Regions from separate parts of the Salipaludibacillus agaradhaerens genome, predicted to be linked through region 1. Evidence: predicted binding sites of a transcription regulator. Region 1 holds the regulator's gene; the other holds the start of a gene.
What was found. Region 1 encodes CtsR, which represses protease genes until heat stress. Its sites were predicted from a motif close to ATGGTCAATAAAGGTCAAACA; they were not measured.

Region 1 (8,965 bases):
GGCCGCTCTGCGTTCGTCACGCTGAGAGGTCCCTAACTGTTCACCTGCATATTGCTGTAGAAAACCCGGTTGGGTCAATATCATTAATTCATTTAAAATCTTGCCATTTACATCTTTTATGACTCCTATATCAATACCTAGTCTTACATCGGACAATCGTTGCATGGCTTCTTTTGATTCCATACTTCTACTATATGACAAGATACCATATGACCGATAAATTCTATCTTCAAGCTGATTTTGCGATTCTTCACTTAATAACTCTCTAGCTGCCCGTTCATGTTGTATTAATTGTTTTACAACACTTCTTAAATCCTCAACAATATCTTGTTCAGATTTTCCAAGTGTTGTCTGGTTAGAGATTTGAAACAGGTTACCCAGTGCCTCACTACCTTCCCCATAAATCCCACGTACGACAAGACCTAATTGATTAATGGCTGGTAATATTCTGTTAAGATTTTTGGTAAGGACTAGAGCTGGCAGATGCATCATGACTGAAGACCTTAAACCAGTCCCTACATTAGTAGGACAGCTTGTAAGGTACCCTCTTCTTTCATCAAATCCAAAATCAAGTTTTTCCTCCATCCAGTCGTCCATACTATTTGCAAATTTTAAAACTTCATCTAGCTGGAAACCTGATAATAAGCACTGAATTCTAAAATGATCCTCTTCATTAATCATAACGCTTAAAGACTCATCTTCACTTAGAAGGACTGCCCCTTCTTTTGCACTGTTAGCAAGATTAGGACTAATTAAATGTTTCTCCATTAAAACTCTTTTTTCATTTTCTTTCAAATCATTCATTTTTAGAAGTTCTAATTGGCCAAACTGACGATGAGAATGGTTAGCAAATTTATGGTCCACTTGATGTTGAATACCTTGCAACTGCTCTTCAGTTGCTAATATTGGAAAAGGAACGTTTTGTAAGTTTCTAGCCAATCTAACACGGCTACTTATGACAATATCTGCATCTGGTCCTTCATTTTTCATCCAAGGACTAACCGCCTGACTAATAAATGATTCTAGGGACATGGTTATTCACCCCCCTTTTTATGCAGGGTTGTTTCTAGAGAGCGTATCCGATCTCTTGTTTCCGCCGCTTCTTCAAAAGCTTCATTTTCAATCAACTCTTTTAATCGTTCTTTTAATTCTTCTAATTCGCGATGAACATGTAAGTCTTTCCCTTTTCGTTTAGGTATTTTACCTTGGTGACTAGCATTCCCTCCATGAATACGTTTAAAAACAGGGTCTAGCTTTTCATCAAAGCTTTTATAGCACTCCGCACATCCAAACCTTCCTAATTCAGCGAACTTTTGATATGTCATACCGCAATGTGTACATTTTAACTCAGGACGTGGTGTATCAAATGATTGCTTTTTTGTTGAGGAAAATGGTTGATCCGCATCCAGAAGACCTGATAACAACTGGTGAATAGAAAAACTATTAGAACCAGGGATATACTCCCCTTTGTCTTTCGCGCACGTTTCGCAAATATGAAATTCTGTCTTTTCACCATTTATAATCTTTGTGAAATGCAGGCTTGCTGGACGCTGTTGGCATTCTTGACAAAGCATGTTAATCCCTCCCCAATTAAATTAATCATGTTCTTTATACTTTAAAGTAGTGAGCATTGCTTTCAAAATAGTTGCCCGTAATTCATCCCTGAACGGGAGTTGTATATGAAGGACCTCTCTATCTAAAGCACTTTGCATAATATTCGCTTCTCTTTTAGTAATAGCCCCTTCTTCAAATAGCCTCATAACAATATTAGTAGCAGCCGTTTGAGATACACCGTGACCAATCAACTCGATTAATTGGTCAAATAGGGCAAGCTGGTTGGCTGCCTTGACTTTAATTATTCGTATGTAGCCGCCGCCTCCACGCTTACTTTCAACCATATACCCCTTTTCCACAGTGAAACGTGTTCGAATGACATAGTTAATTTGAGAAGGCACACAATCAAATTGCTCTGCTAACTCACTGCGTTTAACTTCGATAACTTCTTGCTTCGTTTTTTCAATTGTATTTTTAAGATAGTGCTCGATAATATCCGATATATTTCTCATCTGGCCCCCTCCTCCACTAAAAGCTTTGATATCAACCTAAGGTTATTCATAAATAATCTATGTAATTCCTTTATCTATTGCACCATTCTGACTTTGACTATATTTGACTTTAATTATATTATAACGTTTTTTATAAATCACGCAACTTATTTGCTCTAATCATTAGTTATAATCGTCATTATTTTACTTTTTCATTCTATTCACATTTAATTGTAATGCGATGTATAAAGTCAAACTGATGTAATTCCTCTGTCATGTTGTTTAAGCTAGCCCCCTCTTTATATTCCACTAAAAACCGATATTCAATCAACGACTTTTCATATTCGCTACTTTTTTTCTTCTCCGATATTATCCCTTTTAATTTTATTTCATGTCCTTCTATTGTTCTCACTAATTCATTTAACTTCACATATTTTCCCTCTGTTAAAATTATAAGTTGATATTTTGGATCTTGTTCTCCTCCAAACCTAAAAGGGGCCTTACCTAAAAGAAATAAACTTAATATGACAAGACACGTTGTTATAATGGCAGGCTCATACATACCAGCGCCTACAGTCAATCCAATTGCCGCCACGACCCAAATAGAAGCAGCTGTCGTTAAGCCTCTCACCGTATAGCCTTGCACTAAAATTGTTCCTGCTCCTAAAAAGCCTATTCCCGAGACCACATAAGAAGCAAGACGAGATGGATCAAATGTAACCACATTTTTATTTTCAATAATATACTCTTCAAAACCGTAAAAGGCGAGGAGCATTATTAAACAAGAACCTACACTTACTAATAAATGTGTTCGAAATCCCGCCGGATGCTGATGAAACTCCCTTTCAACTCCAATTAACCCACCTAAAATAGCGGCGGTTATTAACCTTACTATCATAATAGTTAAATCATTTTCAAACATTTGCTGGTCCCCCTTTTACAATAACGTTCATTCCTGTGAGTCATTATTATTCAACTTAAACTTCATTACCCTTTACCTTTTTAAATAAATCGGATTTAATCTTAATCATAATTTATAAGAACCATCCTCTTTTCTGTTAAGGATCGTACTTAGCGTATCAATGTTATATAAAAAAAGAACATTCTCCTAAAAGAATGTCCTTAGTCGCTCAGCAACGTCCTACTTTCACAGGGGGACGCCTCCACCTTTCTTCGGCGCTCTGCGGGATTGGCTGAACGGCGCATCTCTTCGTCACCTACATTCGTCCAGTGCTCATGCCCATAGGGCACTCCGCGCTTCCCTCTCTTGCTTCCTCGACCTGCTTGTCCTTCCAATCCCTCGTATCAGCGCATCATTCTATACATACAAAAAAGACATCCTCATAAGAGAATGTCTTTAGTCGCTCAGCGACGTCCTACTTTCACAGGGGGAGAGCCCCCAACTATCATCGGCGCTGGAGAGCTTAACTACCGTGTTCGGCATGGGAACGGGTGTGACCTCTCCGCGATTGTCACTGAACATATCAAGGTCTTATCGACCTTTCAAAACTGGATAACGGGACTGATAGGACATCATGTCTTAGAGAAAAGACGACTTGCTTTTGGTTAAGCCCTCGATCGATTAGTATCTCTCAGCTCCACATGTTGCCATGCGTCCACCCGAGACCTATCAACCTCATCTTCTCTGAGGGATCTTACTCACATAAAGTGATGGGAAATCTCATCTTGAGGGGGGCTTCATGCTTAGATGCTTTCAGCACTTATCCCTGCCACACGTAGCTACCCAGCCATGCTCCTGGCGGAACAACTGGTACACCAGCGGTGTGTCCATCCCGGTCCTCTCGTACTAAGGACAGCTCCTCTCAAATTTCCTGCGCCCGCGACGGATAGGGACCGAACTGTCTCACGACGTTCTGAACCCAGCTCGCGTGCCGCTTTAATGGGCGAACAGCCCAACCCTTGGGACCTACTTCAGCCCCAGGATGCGACGAGCCGACATCGAGGTGCCAAACCTCCCCGTCGATGTGGACTCTTGGGGGAGATTAGCCTGTTATCCCCAGGGTAGCTTTTATCCGTTGAGCGACGGCCCTTCCATACGGTGCCGCCGGATCACTAAGCCCGACTTTCGTCCCTGCTCGACTTGTAGGTCTCGCAGTCAAGCTCCCTTATGCCTTTGCACTCTACGAATGATTTCCAACCATTCTGAGGGAACCTTTGGGCGCCTCCGTTACCTTTTAGGAGGCGACCGCCCCAGTCAAACTGCCCACCTGACACTGTCCCTGAACCGGATCACGGTTCGAGGTTAGAATTCCAGTACAGCCAGGGTAGTATCCCACCAATGCCTCCACCGAAGCTGGCGCTCCGGCTTCCAAGGCTCCTACCTATCCTGTACAAGCTGTACCAAAATCCAATATCAAGCTACAGTAAAGCTCCATGGGGTCTTTCCGTCCTGTCGCGGGTAACCTGCATCTTCACAGGTAATATAATTTCACCGGGTCTCTCGTTGAGACAGTGCCCAAATCGTTGCACCTTTCGTGCGGGTCGGAACTTACCCGACAAGGAATTTCGCTACCTTAGGACCGTTATAGTTACGGCCGCCGTTTACTGGGGCTTCAATTCAGAGCTTCTCCCGTAAGGGATAACCCCTCCTCTTAACCTTCCAGCACCGGGCAGGTGTCAGCCCCTATACTTCGCCTTGCGGCTTCGCAGAGACCTGTGTTTTTGATAAACAGTCGTTTGGGCCTGTTCACTGCGGCTCTCGCAGGCTATTCACCCGCAAGAGCACTCCTTCTCCCGAAGTTACGGAGTCATTTTGCCGAGTTCCTTAACGAGAGTTCTCCCGCGCGTCTTAGAATTCTCTTCCCGCCTACCTGTGTCGGTTTGCGGTACGGGCACCAGTTTCCTCGCTAGAGGCTTTTCTTGGCAGTGTAGGATCGGGAACTTCGCTACTTTAGTTCACTCGCGGTCACAGCTCAACCTTACGACAAGCGGATTTGCCTACTTGTCAGTCTCACTGCTTCGACGCACACATCCAACGGTGCGCTTACCCTACCTTCCTGCGTCCCCCCTTCACTCAAATGGAAACGTGGTGGTACAGGAATATCAACCTGTTTGCCATCGCCTACGCCTTTCGGCCTCGGCTTAGGTCCCGACTGACCCTGAGCGGACGAGCCTTCCTCAGGAAACCTTAGGCTTTCGACGGAGGGGATTCTCACCCCTCTTTTCGCTACTCATACCGGCATTCTCACTTCCAAGCGCTCCACATGTCCTTACGATCATGCTTCTACGCCCTTGGAACGCTCCCCTACCACAGCCACCTGACGGTGGCCATCCATAGCTTCGGTGATACGTTTAGCCCCGGTACATTTTCGGCGCAGAGTCACTCGACCAGTGAGCTATTACGCACTCTTTAAATGGTGGCTGCTTCTAAGCCAACATCCTGGTTGTCTAAGCAACTCCACATCCTTTTCCACTTAACGTATACTTGGGGACCTTAGCTGATGGTCTGGGCTGTTTCCCTCTTGACTACGGATCTTAGCACTCGCAGTCTGACTCCCGAGGATAAGTGATTGGCATTCGGAGTTTGACTGAATTCGGTAATCCTGTGGGGACCCCTAGTCCAATCAGTGCTCTACCTCCAACACTCTTCCCTCGAGGCTAGCCCTAAAGCTATTTCGGGGAGAACCAGCTATTTCCGAGTTCGATTGGCATTTCACCCCTACCCACACCTCATCCCCGCACTTTTCAACGTGCGTGGGTTCGGGCCTCCATCCAGTGTTACCTGGACTTCACCCTGGACATGGGTAGATCACCCGGTTTCGGGTCTACAACCACGTACTTTGGCGCCCTATTCAGACTCGCTTTCGCTGCGGCTCCGTCTCTTCAACTTAACCTTGCACGGGATCGTAACTCGCCGGTTCATTCTACAAAAGGCACGCTGTCACCCATTAACGGGCTCCAACTACTTGTAGGCACACGGTTTCAAGATCTATTTCACTCCCCTCCCGGGGTGCTTTTCACCTTTCCCTCACGGTACTGGTTCACTATCGGTCACTAGGAAGTATTTAGCCTTGGGAGATGGTCCTCCCTGCTTCCGACGGGGTTTCACGTGTCCCGCCGTACTCAGGATACACTCCGGAGGAGTGACCGTTTCGGCTACAGGGCTTTTACCTTGTCCCGCGGACCTTTCCAGGTCGCTTCACCTACGATCACTCTTTGTAACTCCGTATGGAGTGTCCTACAACCCCAGAAGGCAAGCCTTCTGGTTTGGGCTGATTCCGTTTCGCTCGCCGCTACTCAGGAAATCGCATTTGCTTTCTCTTCCTCTGGGTACTAAGATGTTTCAGTTCCCCAGGTCTGCCTTCTCACACCCTATGGATTCAGGTGTGGATACCGCCTCATTACAGGCGGTGGGTTCCCCCATTCGGATATCTCCGGATCAACGCTTACTTACAGCTCCCCGAAGCATTTCGGTGTTCGTCCCGTCCTTCATCGGCTCCTAGTGCCAAGGCATTCACCGTGCGCCCTTTCTAGCTTAACCTCTTAAACCGCAGATCATCGACAGAGCGCGTCGTCAGCTGCGTTCGCTCACCATCCTCACGTACCTCAGTACGTTCCGGTGTTGCGCTCACTTGCTTCCTCGATCTCTTTGATGCTCTTTGTTTAAGCACACTTCTGGCTTATCACCAGGTGGCTTAAACCCTTTCCTTTATTAAAAAGGCGGTTTTAGGCGTCTTAATGGCCTTTTTCTAAGACACTCGGTTCTCTCATCGTTTGATTAAATCAAGCGATTGTGAACCGGTGATGTCATTTATCAGTCTTTCGTTATCCAGTTTTCAAAGGTCGATTCTTACCCAACGGGTAAGTTTTTCTATCTGAGAGTTTAACCTCTCAAAACTAAACAAAATAGCCAAAGCAAAGTTTTAATAAGCTGAGCTTAATAGCTCCTTAGAAAGGAGGTGATCCATCCCCACCTTCCGGTAGGGATACCTTGTTACGACTTCACCCCAATCATCTGTCCCACCTTCGGCGGCTGGCTCCAAAAGGTTACCGCACCGACTTCGGGTGTTACAAACTCTCGTGGTGTGACGGGCGGTGTGTACAAGGCCCGGGAACGTATTCACCGCGGCATGCTGATCCGCGATTACTAGCAATTCCGGCTTCATGCAGGCGAGTTGCAGCCTGCAATCCGAACTGAGAATGGCTTTATGGGATTCGCTTAACCTCGCGGTCTCGCTGCCCTTTGTACCATCCATTGTAGCACGTGTGTAGCCCAGGTCATAAGGGGCATGATGATTTGACGTCATCCCCACCTTCCTCCGGTTTATCACCGGCAGTCACCTTAGAGTGCCCAACTGAATGCTGGCAACTAAGATCAAGGGTTGCGCTCGTTGCGGGACTTAACCCAACATCTCACGACACGAGCTGACGACAACCATGCACCACCTGTCACTCTGTCCCCCGAAGGGGAACGCTCTGTCTCCAGAGGTGTCAGAGGATGTCAAGACCTGGTAAGGTTCTTCGCGTTGCTTCGAATTAAACCACATGCTCCACTGCTTGTGCGGGCCCCCGTCAATTCCTTTGAGTTTCAGCCTTGCGGCCGTACTCCCCAGGCGGAGTGCTTAATGTGTTAACTTCGGCACTAAGGGTATCGAAACCCCTAACACCTAGCACTCATCGTTTACGGCGTGGACTACCAGGGTATCTAATCCTGTTTGCTCCCCACGCTTTCGCGCCTCAGCGTCAGTTGTAGGCCAGAAAGTCGCCTTCGCCACTGGTGTTCCTCCACATATCTACGCATTTCACCGCTACACGTGGAATTCCACTTTCCTCTCCTACACTCAAGTCCCCCAGTTTCCAATGACCCTCCACGGTTGAGCCGTGGGCTTTCACATCAGACTTAAGAGACCGCCTGCGCGCGCTTTACGCCCAATAATTCCGGACAACGCTTGCCCCCTACGTATTACCGCGGCTGCTGGCACGTAGTTAGCCGGGGCTTTCTCGTGAGGTACCGTCAAGGTGCCGACCTATTCGAACGGCACTTGTTCTTCCCTCATAACAGAACTTTACGATCCGAAAACCTTCATCGTTCACGCGGCGTTGCACCGTCAGGCTTTCGCCCATTGCGGATGATTCCCTACTGCTGCCTCCCGTAGGAGTCTGGACCGTGTCTCAGTTCCAGTGTGGCCGATCACCCTCTCAGGTCGGCTACGCATCGTCGCCTTGGTAAGCCATTACCTTACCAACTAGCTAATGCGCCGCGGGCCCATCTTGCAGTGTGAGGATAAATCCCCACTTTTACATTCGGATCATGCGATCCAAATGATCATCCGGTATTAGCCCCGGTTTCCCGGAGTTATCCCAGTCTACAAGGTAGGTTGCCCACGTGTTACTCACCCGTCCGCCGCTCATTCCACCGGCTTCACCCCGAAGGGATCCGCCGGCTTCCTGCGCTCGACTTGCATGTATTAGGCACGCCGCCAGCGTTCGTCCTGAGCCAGGATCAAACTCTCCGATAGAGTTCGATGTCTCTGACATCATGTCCAAACTTTCGTCTGGCGTTGTTGAATGTTTCCACTCAACGCTTTGTTTCTTTGACGGGATATTTTCATATCCCACTTTGCTTGGCTTTTTGTTTAGTTTTCAAAGGTCAAAATATGGTGGAGCCTAGCGGGATCGAACCGCTGACCTCCTGCGTGCAAAGCAGGCGCTCTCCCAGCTGAGCTAAGGCCCCTTATAAATTCTGGTCGGGAAGACAGGATTTGAACCTGCGACCCCTTGGTCCCAAACCAAGTGCTCTGCCAAGCTGAGCTACTTCCCGATCAATTAAAATTATGGCGCGCCCGAGAGGAGTCGAACCCCTAACCTTCTGATCCGTAGTCAGACACTCTATCCAATTGAGCTACGGGCGCAAATTATGGTGCCGAGGGCCGGACTTGAACCGGCACGGTAATCACTTA
Region 2 (8,965 bases), 910 kb from region 1:
CGCGGTTGCAGTCCGATTTAGTAGAGGTCATTGAGCGTGTCATGGCCGGTCATGACATGGACTTGAAGTGGTCCGATGACGCTTGCGTTGGCGTTGTGTTAGCGTCTGAAGGTTATCCAGGAACTTATGACAAAGGCACTGTCTTTACTTTTCCGAAAACAAACGTGCCTGAACGTCAACACTGGTTTCATGCTGGGAGCAAAAAAAGCGGGGAAGATTGGCAGACAAACGGCGGCCGTGTTCTGCTCCTATCCACGATGGCTCCTACCATCTCAGAAGCTTTGCAACACACATACGATGTTCTAGCAACAAGTGCGTGGGAAGGACTCTTTTACCGCAGAGACATCGCCCACCAAGTAAAAGAATAAGTGTAAAAAACAATTGAGGGGGGCTTCTGACAGAGCCCCTTTTTTAGTGAGCGGTAATAGGTTGATTGAATTATAGGAGATAAAATAAATTAGCTTGAATTGTCCTTCGTATAAGTATATACGGCACATATTTCATGTGAGTGTCGCATAATATCCTTTTTCCCGCCACTCGCGGCACGTATTCCATGTGAGTGTCGCATAATATCCTTTTTCCCGCCACTCGCGGCACGTATTTCATGTGAGTGTCGCATAATATCCTTTTTCCCGCCACTCGCGGCACATATTTCATGTGAGTGTCGCATAATATCCCTTTTCCCGCCACTCGCGGCACGTATTTCATGTGAGTGTCGCATAATATCCTTTTCCCCGCCACTCGCGGCACATATTTCATGTGAGTGTCGCATAATATCCCTTTTCCCGCCACTCGCGGCACGTATTTCATGTGAGTGTCGCATAATATCCTTTTCCCCGCCACTCGCGGGTCATTCTTCGTCTGAGTGGCAGTTTATTTCCTTTTTCGTATAATCTTATCCATGCGTTAGTCCTTTTTATTATATTTTGATGGGCTTACCACCTGACTTATCCATTATAAAGGATATTTTCTTTGTAACAAAAAAACATTACAAATATTAATTTGAATTAATATAATGGTAGTGAAACAGTACATCTTTAAGTAAAAATAAAACACATACAGTGGTAGCCTGTTAAGAAAACATCCTTAAATAAAGCGCGTTGTAGAGGTAATCACCGTATCTTCTACGTAAGAGATGAGTCTCTCTTTTAGGGCTTAACATGATGCGTACGCTTAGGTGGCGCAATAAATAATTTGGAGCCACGATAAAAAATGTGCGGATAAATACCGTTGTTTCGTACACACTACAACTAAACTATACATAAGGAGAAGATAATTGATGCGTAAAGTTGTATTAAGTATGATGGCAGCACTCGTTCTATCGGTTGGAGCTGAGAGTTTCCTTACCTTAGAAGCGTCAGCGGAAGAAAATGAGCAGACAGAAGAAATCACGCTTACAGAGGAACAGCAAGAAGAAATGTCAGCCTTACAAAAAGAAGCCTTAGAACAACAACGGACCATTATTAACAAATATGTTGAGTTTGGTGTTTTCACCGAAGAAAAAGGTGATAAGATTATTAAGCATTTTGAGAAAGGGTATGAAGAGTTAGAAAGTACAGGTTTCATCCCTAAGTGGAAACAGCCTCATCATAAAAAAGAATCGTAACCATTGACCCGTCATTAAGGCGGGTTTTTAATATGTCGTGAAAGGACATGAATAAAGGTGCATTTTATTGAAAAAGTGTTTGTGTAAGTCAAATGGTTTGTTAAGGGCGGGCGATCCCTTAATGAGTGCGTTTCTAGATTAGTGTCGTTGAAAAAAACATCTAATTAGATTATAATCTAATTAGATGGAGGGATGTTTATGCAATTGAATCGACTTGTTAATTTTCATAAAGCATTAGGTGATAAAACGCGTTTACGAATAATTGCCTTACTGAAGGATGGACCATTACACGGGCAAGCAATTGCAGGAAAACTCGGCTTAACAGCACCGACTATTTCCCACCATATTGCTAAGTTGCGTGAGATTTCTGTCATTTATGAAAGACGTGAAAAAAATACCATTTATTTTTATTTAGATGAAAAGAAGCTCACATCTATGGCTGAAGCTGTCTTAACATTAGGGAGTGAAACAGCGATGGACATGCCAGCAATTGAGGATGCTGAAAAAGCGGTTGTCCTAAAAAACTTCTTAGATCACGATGGGCGGATTAAGGAATTGCCGGCTAAGCGGAAAAAGAAACTAATTGTCCTTGAATATTTAGTGGAGAAATTAGAAATAGGCAAAATATATCCTGAAAATGAACTCAATACATTTATCAAACAATATCATGAAGACTATGCCACGATACGCAGAGAATTTGTCATGTGTCAGTTTATGTACAGACAAAATGGTCAGTACGAACTTAATCCGAAAGAAATGTGGCCACTGTGATGACATATTTTAGATTGAAGGATATTATGAGAACCAAGAAAGTTTTTACTTTCATTATGTTTGTGAGTTTGTTGTTAAGTTCTTCTCTAGAAATAAGCGCTGCCACTAGTGAAGTGGATATATCCAATGAAAACATAGAGAAAGTAGAGGAATTTATACAAAAGCAAATGGAAAAAGGAAACATACCAGGTTTATCTGTAACTATTGTAAAAGAGGATGAAACAGTTTACCAGAGGGGATTTGGATATGCAGATATTGATAATGGTAGAGAAATAACTCCTGATACCCTATTTGAATTAGGCTCTACTAGTAAGGCTTTTACAGCCTTAGGGGTTCTTACTTTAGTCGATAACGGCACTATAGATATTGATGCTCCTATAACAGACTATATACCCGGGTTAAGTATGACATATAAAGGAGAAGAAGCTACCGTTACAGTAAGAGATATACTTTATCAAACCAGTGGAATTCCATTTAATACTATAAGTGACATTCCTATTTCTGATGGGGAAAATGCCATTGAAGATACTGTAAAGACGCTTGTTGGAGTAGAATTAGATAGCATGCCAGGAGAGAAGTTTCAATATGCCACTATCAATTATGATATTTTAGGCTTATTAATTGAAAAGACATCTGGTATCAAATATGAAGAATTTATCACAAAAAATATATTAGATCCAATGGGATTAACTAACACCTATATGTATAGTAATGAGTTTGAAAAGGATAGAATGGCTCAAGGCTATAAACAATTATTTACGGAGCCCCGAGTGTATCATGCTCCTAATTATGAGGGGAATAAGCCGGCAGGGTATATCATTACAAATTCTAAGGATATGGAAAAATGGCTTAAAATTCAACTGGGTGTCTTAAAGGAATCGACATTTAGCAATCGTGTAATTGAAGAGTCACATATAGCTAATCGTAGAGTTGAACAATTACAAGATGGATCTTCCTACGCCAGTGGATGGTTTGTATACCAAAAGGGAGGCGTTGAAATATCCCATGGAGGAAATAACCCCAACTATTCATCTTTTATCCTCTTTAGACCAGAAGAAAAGATTGGTGTTGCGGTTTTAAGTAATATTAACTCAGCTTATGTTGAGGATATTGGTCATGGGATCAATCGAATCCTATTAGATGAAGATAATAATGGTAGCAATATAAAAGACCTGAACATGATAGCGGACTATATAGCAGTAGCCATCATTTCTGTTTCTATAATGGTTATTACTGTAGTGTTATGGTTAACTATAAAGGCTATAAAAGAATTAAAAGCAAAAAGAAGATTCGTAGATAAGAAAGGTAAAAGGGGTATATTGAAAGTTTTAACTTCCATTATCATGATGATGATTCTGTCATATTGCATTTATTTAATACCTTATCTCCTCTATAGTGGCGTAGATTGGGAATTCATTTTTGTATGGTTACCATCTAGTATAAAATGGGCACTTTATTTGGGATATCCATGTCTTTGGTTAGTCTACAGTTACTTTCTGCTAATTAGTTTTCTTAAAAAGAAAGAGGAACCTGTTGATGTTATCGTTAGTTAGTATTACAAGCAGGTTAGGGAATGCGCTCATAATCATGACCATTAACTAAGCTCTAAATAGTGATGAGAAAACAAAAACAGAACCTTAGAACCGATTTAAAAGGATCGTTCGAAATGCCTTATAAGTAAAGCCAACACGTTGTAAGGAAAAAATGTTTCCAAAGTAAAAAAAATTAAATAAAGGATTATAATTCCTGGAAGTGGGTATGAGATAACTGAATACTATATTTTCCAAAAAAGGAGGGGGAGGTTTTCATTTAATGATAGAAAGTAGCGGGGAGTTGCTGCAGTCTTTCCTTTTGTATGACTAAAAAATCATAAAAGGGAGATGGTCTTATGATGACGGCATTAACGATTGTACTTGTTGTAGCTGTTTTGGCCATTGTGATCAGCTTTATTATTAAATCAAACACTAAAAAATCAATTGATGAGAGTTCAAAACATCACTGTGACCAATGCGACGTTATCATCCCTGAAGACTACATGAAATCATTATGTCCTCAATGTAAAGCCTTTATAGCGAGATGAAACTAGATTAGGGATACTTTGAAGCGAGACAGGATTTGAATCCTTGTCTCGCTTTTTCATGTAGTGCCTTTCAACGCCTGCATCTAGCTAGTCATTATTTTAAAAAAACATGTCGGCATGCCGTCACGGAAGCTTCTTTTTTTGGCAAAATATTAGCTACATAAACTGCAATTATCGACACGATCTTGCGATGATCACTATAATGACCTTTCATAACATTTTTTAAGCAAAAGACTTGAAAGTCAAAAAAGGTCAAACTATAATAGTGTTAAAAGGTCAAAGATAGTCAAAGTCAAAAGGAGGTTATATCTATGATGTGTCAACAATGTCAAGAAAGGCGAGCTACTGTTGGATTGAACATTCAGGTGAATCAGGAGAAACATCAGCTTCGTTTATGCCGTGTGTGTTTTGAAAAGCTACAGGCGGAAAATAAAATACCATCCCATTTTGGAGGAGGTATGCCACACGATTTATTTAACCAATTTGGCTTTTCAAATATGAATGCTAACCAATATGATGAGCAACAAGCTAACCGTGGAGGGGGAGTGCTTGATCAGCTAGGTCAAAATGTGACCCATGCAGCAAAAACAGGATTAATCGACCCGGTCATTGGACGAGATGAAGAAGTAGAGCGTGTGATTGAAATTCTTAACCGTCGTAATAAAAATAATCCAGTGCTTATCGGAGAGCCTGGAGTTGGAAAAACTGCGATCGTTGAAGGGCTTGCCCTTAAAATAAGTGAAGGAAACGTCCCTGCTAAACTACTAAATAAAGAGGTCTATCTACTTGATGTGGCATCTCTCGTTGCTAACACAGGTATACGAGGACAATTTGAAGAGCGTTTAAAACAATTAATTGCTGAATTACAACAGCGTAAAAATGTTATTTTATTCATTGATGAAATCCATCAGGTCGTTGGTGCAGGGTCAGCAGAAGGAGCGATGGATGCAGGGAACATTCTTAAACCGGCACTTGCACGAGGTGAATTACAAGTTGTGGGAGCGACAACCTTAAAGGAATATCGAACGATTGAAAAAGATGCGGCACTTGAACGGCGCTTTCAACCTGTGATGGTGCATGAGCCTGCACTTGAAGAAGCAGAAGCGATTTTGAAAGGGATTCAAGCGAAGTATGAGGATTACCATCAAGTTTCCTATACGGCTGAAGCTATTACCGCTTGTGTGAACCTGTCACATCGTTACATCCAAGATCGTTTCCTACCTGACAAAGCGATCGATTTACTTGATGAAGCGGGATCAAAAGCCAATCTTGTTTCGGGAGCTCAACCTCAAGGAGAGGTTGACCAACGACTTAATGAGATCATGAAAGAAAAAGAACTTGTACTAAAAGAAGAAAATTATGAACAAGCAGCTAAATTACGGGATGAAGAAGAACGTCTTGTAAAGCAACTTAATAAAAACACAGATACAAAAGCAGTTGTTGACGTCTCACAAATTCAAGCCATTATTGAGAAAAAAACAGGCATTCCAGTAGGGAAACTCCAAGAAACTGAAGCTTCGAAAATGAAGAGCTTAGTAGATAATCTAAATAAAAAAGTGATCGGTCAAGAAGAAGCTGTGAAAAAAGTAGCTAAAGCTGTCCGAAGATCACGCGCAGGCTTGAAAGCAAAACATCGTCCCATTGGCTCATTTCTATTCGTTGGCCCTACAGGCGTGGGGAAAACCGAATTGACAAAATCATTAGCAGAAGAGCTCTTTGGCTCAAAAGAGGCGATGATCCGTCTTGACATGAGTGAATATATGGAGAAACATGCCGTGTCTAAATTAATCGGTTCACCTCCTGGTTATGTTGGACATGAAGAAGCCGGGCAGTTAACAGAAAAAGTTCGCAGAAACCCTTACTCCATTATCTTACTGGATGAAATTGAAAAAGCCCATCCAGATGTGCAACACGCCTTTTTGCAAATAATGGAGGACGGCCGTCTCACTGACAGTCAAGGACGGACAGTGAGTTTTAAAGACACTGTGATTATCATGACAAGCAATGCCGGTGTTGGTTCTAAAAAAGTGACAGTCGGTTTTGGAGCAAATGAAGCGTTAAATCAAACCTCTCTATTAGACTCACTCTCATCTTATTTTAAGCCAGAATTTCTTAATAGATTTGATGCGATTATTGAGTTTAAACAGTTGGAGAAAGACCATTTAATGATGATTGTAGATCTCATGCTCGACGAATTACAAACGACATTAACGGAGCAGAATAGGACGCTTCACGTCTCAGCAGAAGCAAAAGAAAAGCTTGCAGATTTAGGTTATCACCCGTCATTCGGTGCGCGCCCTTTACGTCGCACTTTACAGGATCAAGTGGAAGACCGCCTCACCGATTTAATTCTTGAGGACGATGCCATTACCAACATCTCTGTGACCGTGGAAAATGGTGAAATTAGTGTGAGTGTTTAATAGCGCAGCACCCAGTGGAAGACAAGGAGAAAAGAAAACGAGTTGTTACAACTGACTAAAGTTGAGAAGTTTCTTTTTCCATAAGTTATCTAAACTATAGGAAACGCCCTGATTCCAGTATGGCAATGGATTCAGGGCGTTGTTATTACATATTTATGTCGATAGACTGTGCTTAAATCTTCTTCTAATCGAATTGGCAATGAGCAGGAATAATGAAAAGGGGCGTTAGTATTAAGAACTATTAAGCAGCATTATCTCATCCTAAGACATATGCGTGTGCGTGTAAGTTTGGAAGTGTATATTTTCTTTTAGATGTTTTCAAATAGGAAAAGTTGAAGATTTGTCAGACAATAGTCATGTTAATAGTCGATAACGCCTCGTGAAAATAACTAGATAATATTATTTCTAGTCTCTAATTATATGACGTAAGTCTCATTTTTAAAGTTAAATGTTTTATATAAGTTATAAGTGGAACGAGAGAGGATGTATGGAGAAATCCTAATAGTCTGACAATTAGATTGGAGGATTGATCCGGTATGACACATCGGATTGTGAGCCACAAAGCATTATGTCTGTATAAAGAATAGCACCTTATCTCAAATTCAGTCAGTATGTGATATTAAAAGAATTTATAGGAGGTATGTGTGATATGGTACAAGATTTATATCCATCTAGATTAAATGAGAAGGCATCTATTTTTGAAAGGAAAGATCCTGTTATCCATAACGAAAAAGCGTATGAGGAAGGTCCTTTGTCGCGAAAAGAGTTGAACTTTTACGACCAAAATGGCTATATTATGTTGGAAAAATTCTTTGATGATGACCAGCTAAATATGATGAAGCAAGAGCTTCAGTATACGATGGACCAAAACCGTCATCGCGACTCTGATGAGGTGATAAAAGAACCGAGCAGTAATGAAATTCGTTCCATATTTGAAGTTCATAAAGACGGAGGTTTTTTTGAGAAGCTATCTCAAAATGAACGGCTCGTTAAAATTTGTGAACAGATTCTTGGCAGTCAAGTGTATATTAACCAATCGCGAATAAATTTCAAGCCAGGCTTTAAAGGAAAAGAGTTTTATTGGCATTCAGACTTTGAAACTTGGCATATGGAAGATGGGATGCCGCGAATGCGCGCATTAAGTTGCTCCATCATTTTAACAGATAATTATGAGTATAACGGGCCCCTTATGCTTATACCTGGTTCCCATAAGTGGTACGTCTCCACATCAGGAGAAACACCTGAAGATAATTATAAATCGTCATTGCAAAAACAAGAAGTAGGCGTTCCAGACAATAAAAGTATGGAATGGCTCGTTAAACAAGCTGGCGGTCAAATTGATCGTGCTACTGGCCCGGCAGGCTCCGTTTTATTATTTGAATGTAATACGATGCATGGGTCTGCCGGTAATATTTCACCGTATCCACGGAGTAACGTCTTCTTCGTCTATAACTCTATTAAAAATAAGCTAGAAAAGCCGTTCGGTGGTACGGAACCTCGTCCTGAATTTTTAGCTAATAGGGATAATGTCAAACCAATTGAACCAGCCAAAAGTTTAAACTACTCACGTAAATATTAAATAGCGTCATAAAGTGCTTGCCTTTATAATGGGGCAGGTGCTTTTTACGTAGCCGGCTTAACACATGAAATAGAGGAATCCAAATCAAATGGGGAAGAACAGTCATGAACATGCTATATTGTTGTTCACTTTAAAAGCGAATCACGTTACGTTTGTCTCAGTATCTTCATTTAATTATCTTTGAAAGATACAATTTATTTTCTATCTGTAGGTGTTTACAATTACCGGAAAGGTCAGTACAATAGAAGACAATATGATAGCCGTGTTCGCACTAGGGGCGCTTTAGCTGAGAGACAGGTGTAAGTCCTGTTAACCCTTTGAACCCGATCTGGATAATACCAGCGTGGGGAAGTGCAGGTACACACATGTAGCCTGGTTATTAAAGGGGCTTTTATTACATGGACGTAACTGCATCTTCCTTATTAGGAAGGTGCGTTTTTTATTTGTGCGAGACTCATAGACTAAAAGTGACGCTTCAGTGAGGCGCGGTGATCATATAATGAAAATAT

Region 2: a site for CtsR is predicted at 4,696-4,716, ahead of BK581_RS08705 (ATP-dependent Clp protease ATP-binding subunit). Genes of this name have one in related genera too.

What each region holds. Positions count from the first base shown of each region.
Region 1 is NZ_KV917378.1:2,741,704-2,750,668, forward strand. It holds gene BK581_RS12830 (protein arginine kinase) at 1-1,032, opposite strand, end outside; gene BK581_RS12835 (UvrB/UvrC motif-containing protein) at 1,035-1,574, opposite strand; gene BK581_RS12840 (CtsR family transcriptional regulator) at 1,596-2,066, opposite strand; gene BK581_RS12845 (MgtC/SapB family protein) at 2,263-2,967, opposite strand; rRNA gene rrf (5S ribosomal RNA) at 3,409-3,525, opposite strand; rRNA gene BK581_RS12855 (23S ribosomal RNA) at 3,608-6,546, opposite strand; rRNA gene BK581_RS12860 (16S ribosomal RNA) at 6,958-8,524, opposite strand; tRNA gene BK581_RS12865 (tRNA-Ala) at 8,664-8,739, opposite strand; tRNA gene BK581_RS12870 (tRNA-Pro) at 8,750-8,826, opposite strand; tRNA gene BK581_RS12875 (tRNA-Arg) at 8,841-8,917, opposite strand; tRNA gene BK581_RS12880 (tRNA-Leu) at 8,924-8,965, opposite strand, start outside.
Region 2 is NZ_KV917378.1:1,829,310-1,838,274, reverse strand. It holds gene purD (phosphoribosylamine--glycine ligase) at 1-368, shown strand, start outside; gene BK581_RS08725 (DUF2680 domain-containing protein) at 1,280-1,606, shown strand; gene BK581_RS08720 (DUF2087 domain-containing protein) at 1,805-2,377, shown strand; gene BK581_RS08715 (serine hydrolase domain-containing protein) at 2,377-3,930, shown strand; gene BK581_RS08710 (hypothetical protein) at 4,266-4,457, shown strand; gene BK581_RS08705 (ATP-dependent Clp protease ATP-binding subunit) at 4,769-6,877, shown strand; gene thpD (ectoine hydroxylase) at 7,527-8,456, shown strand; TPP riboswitch at 8,720-8,823, shown strand.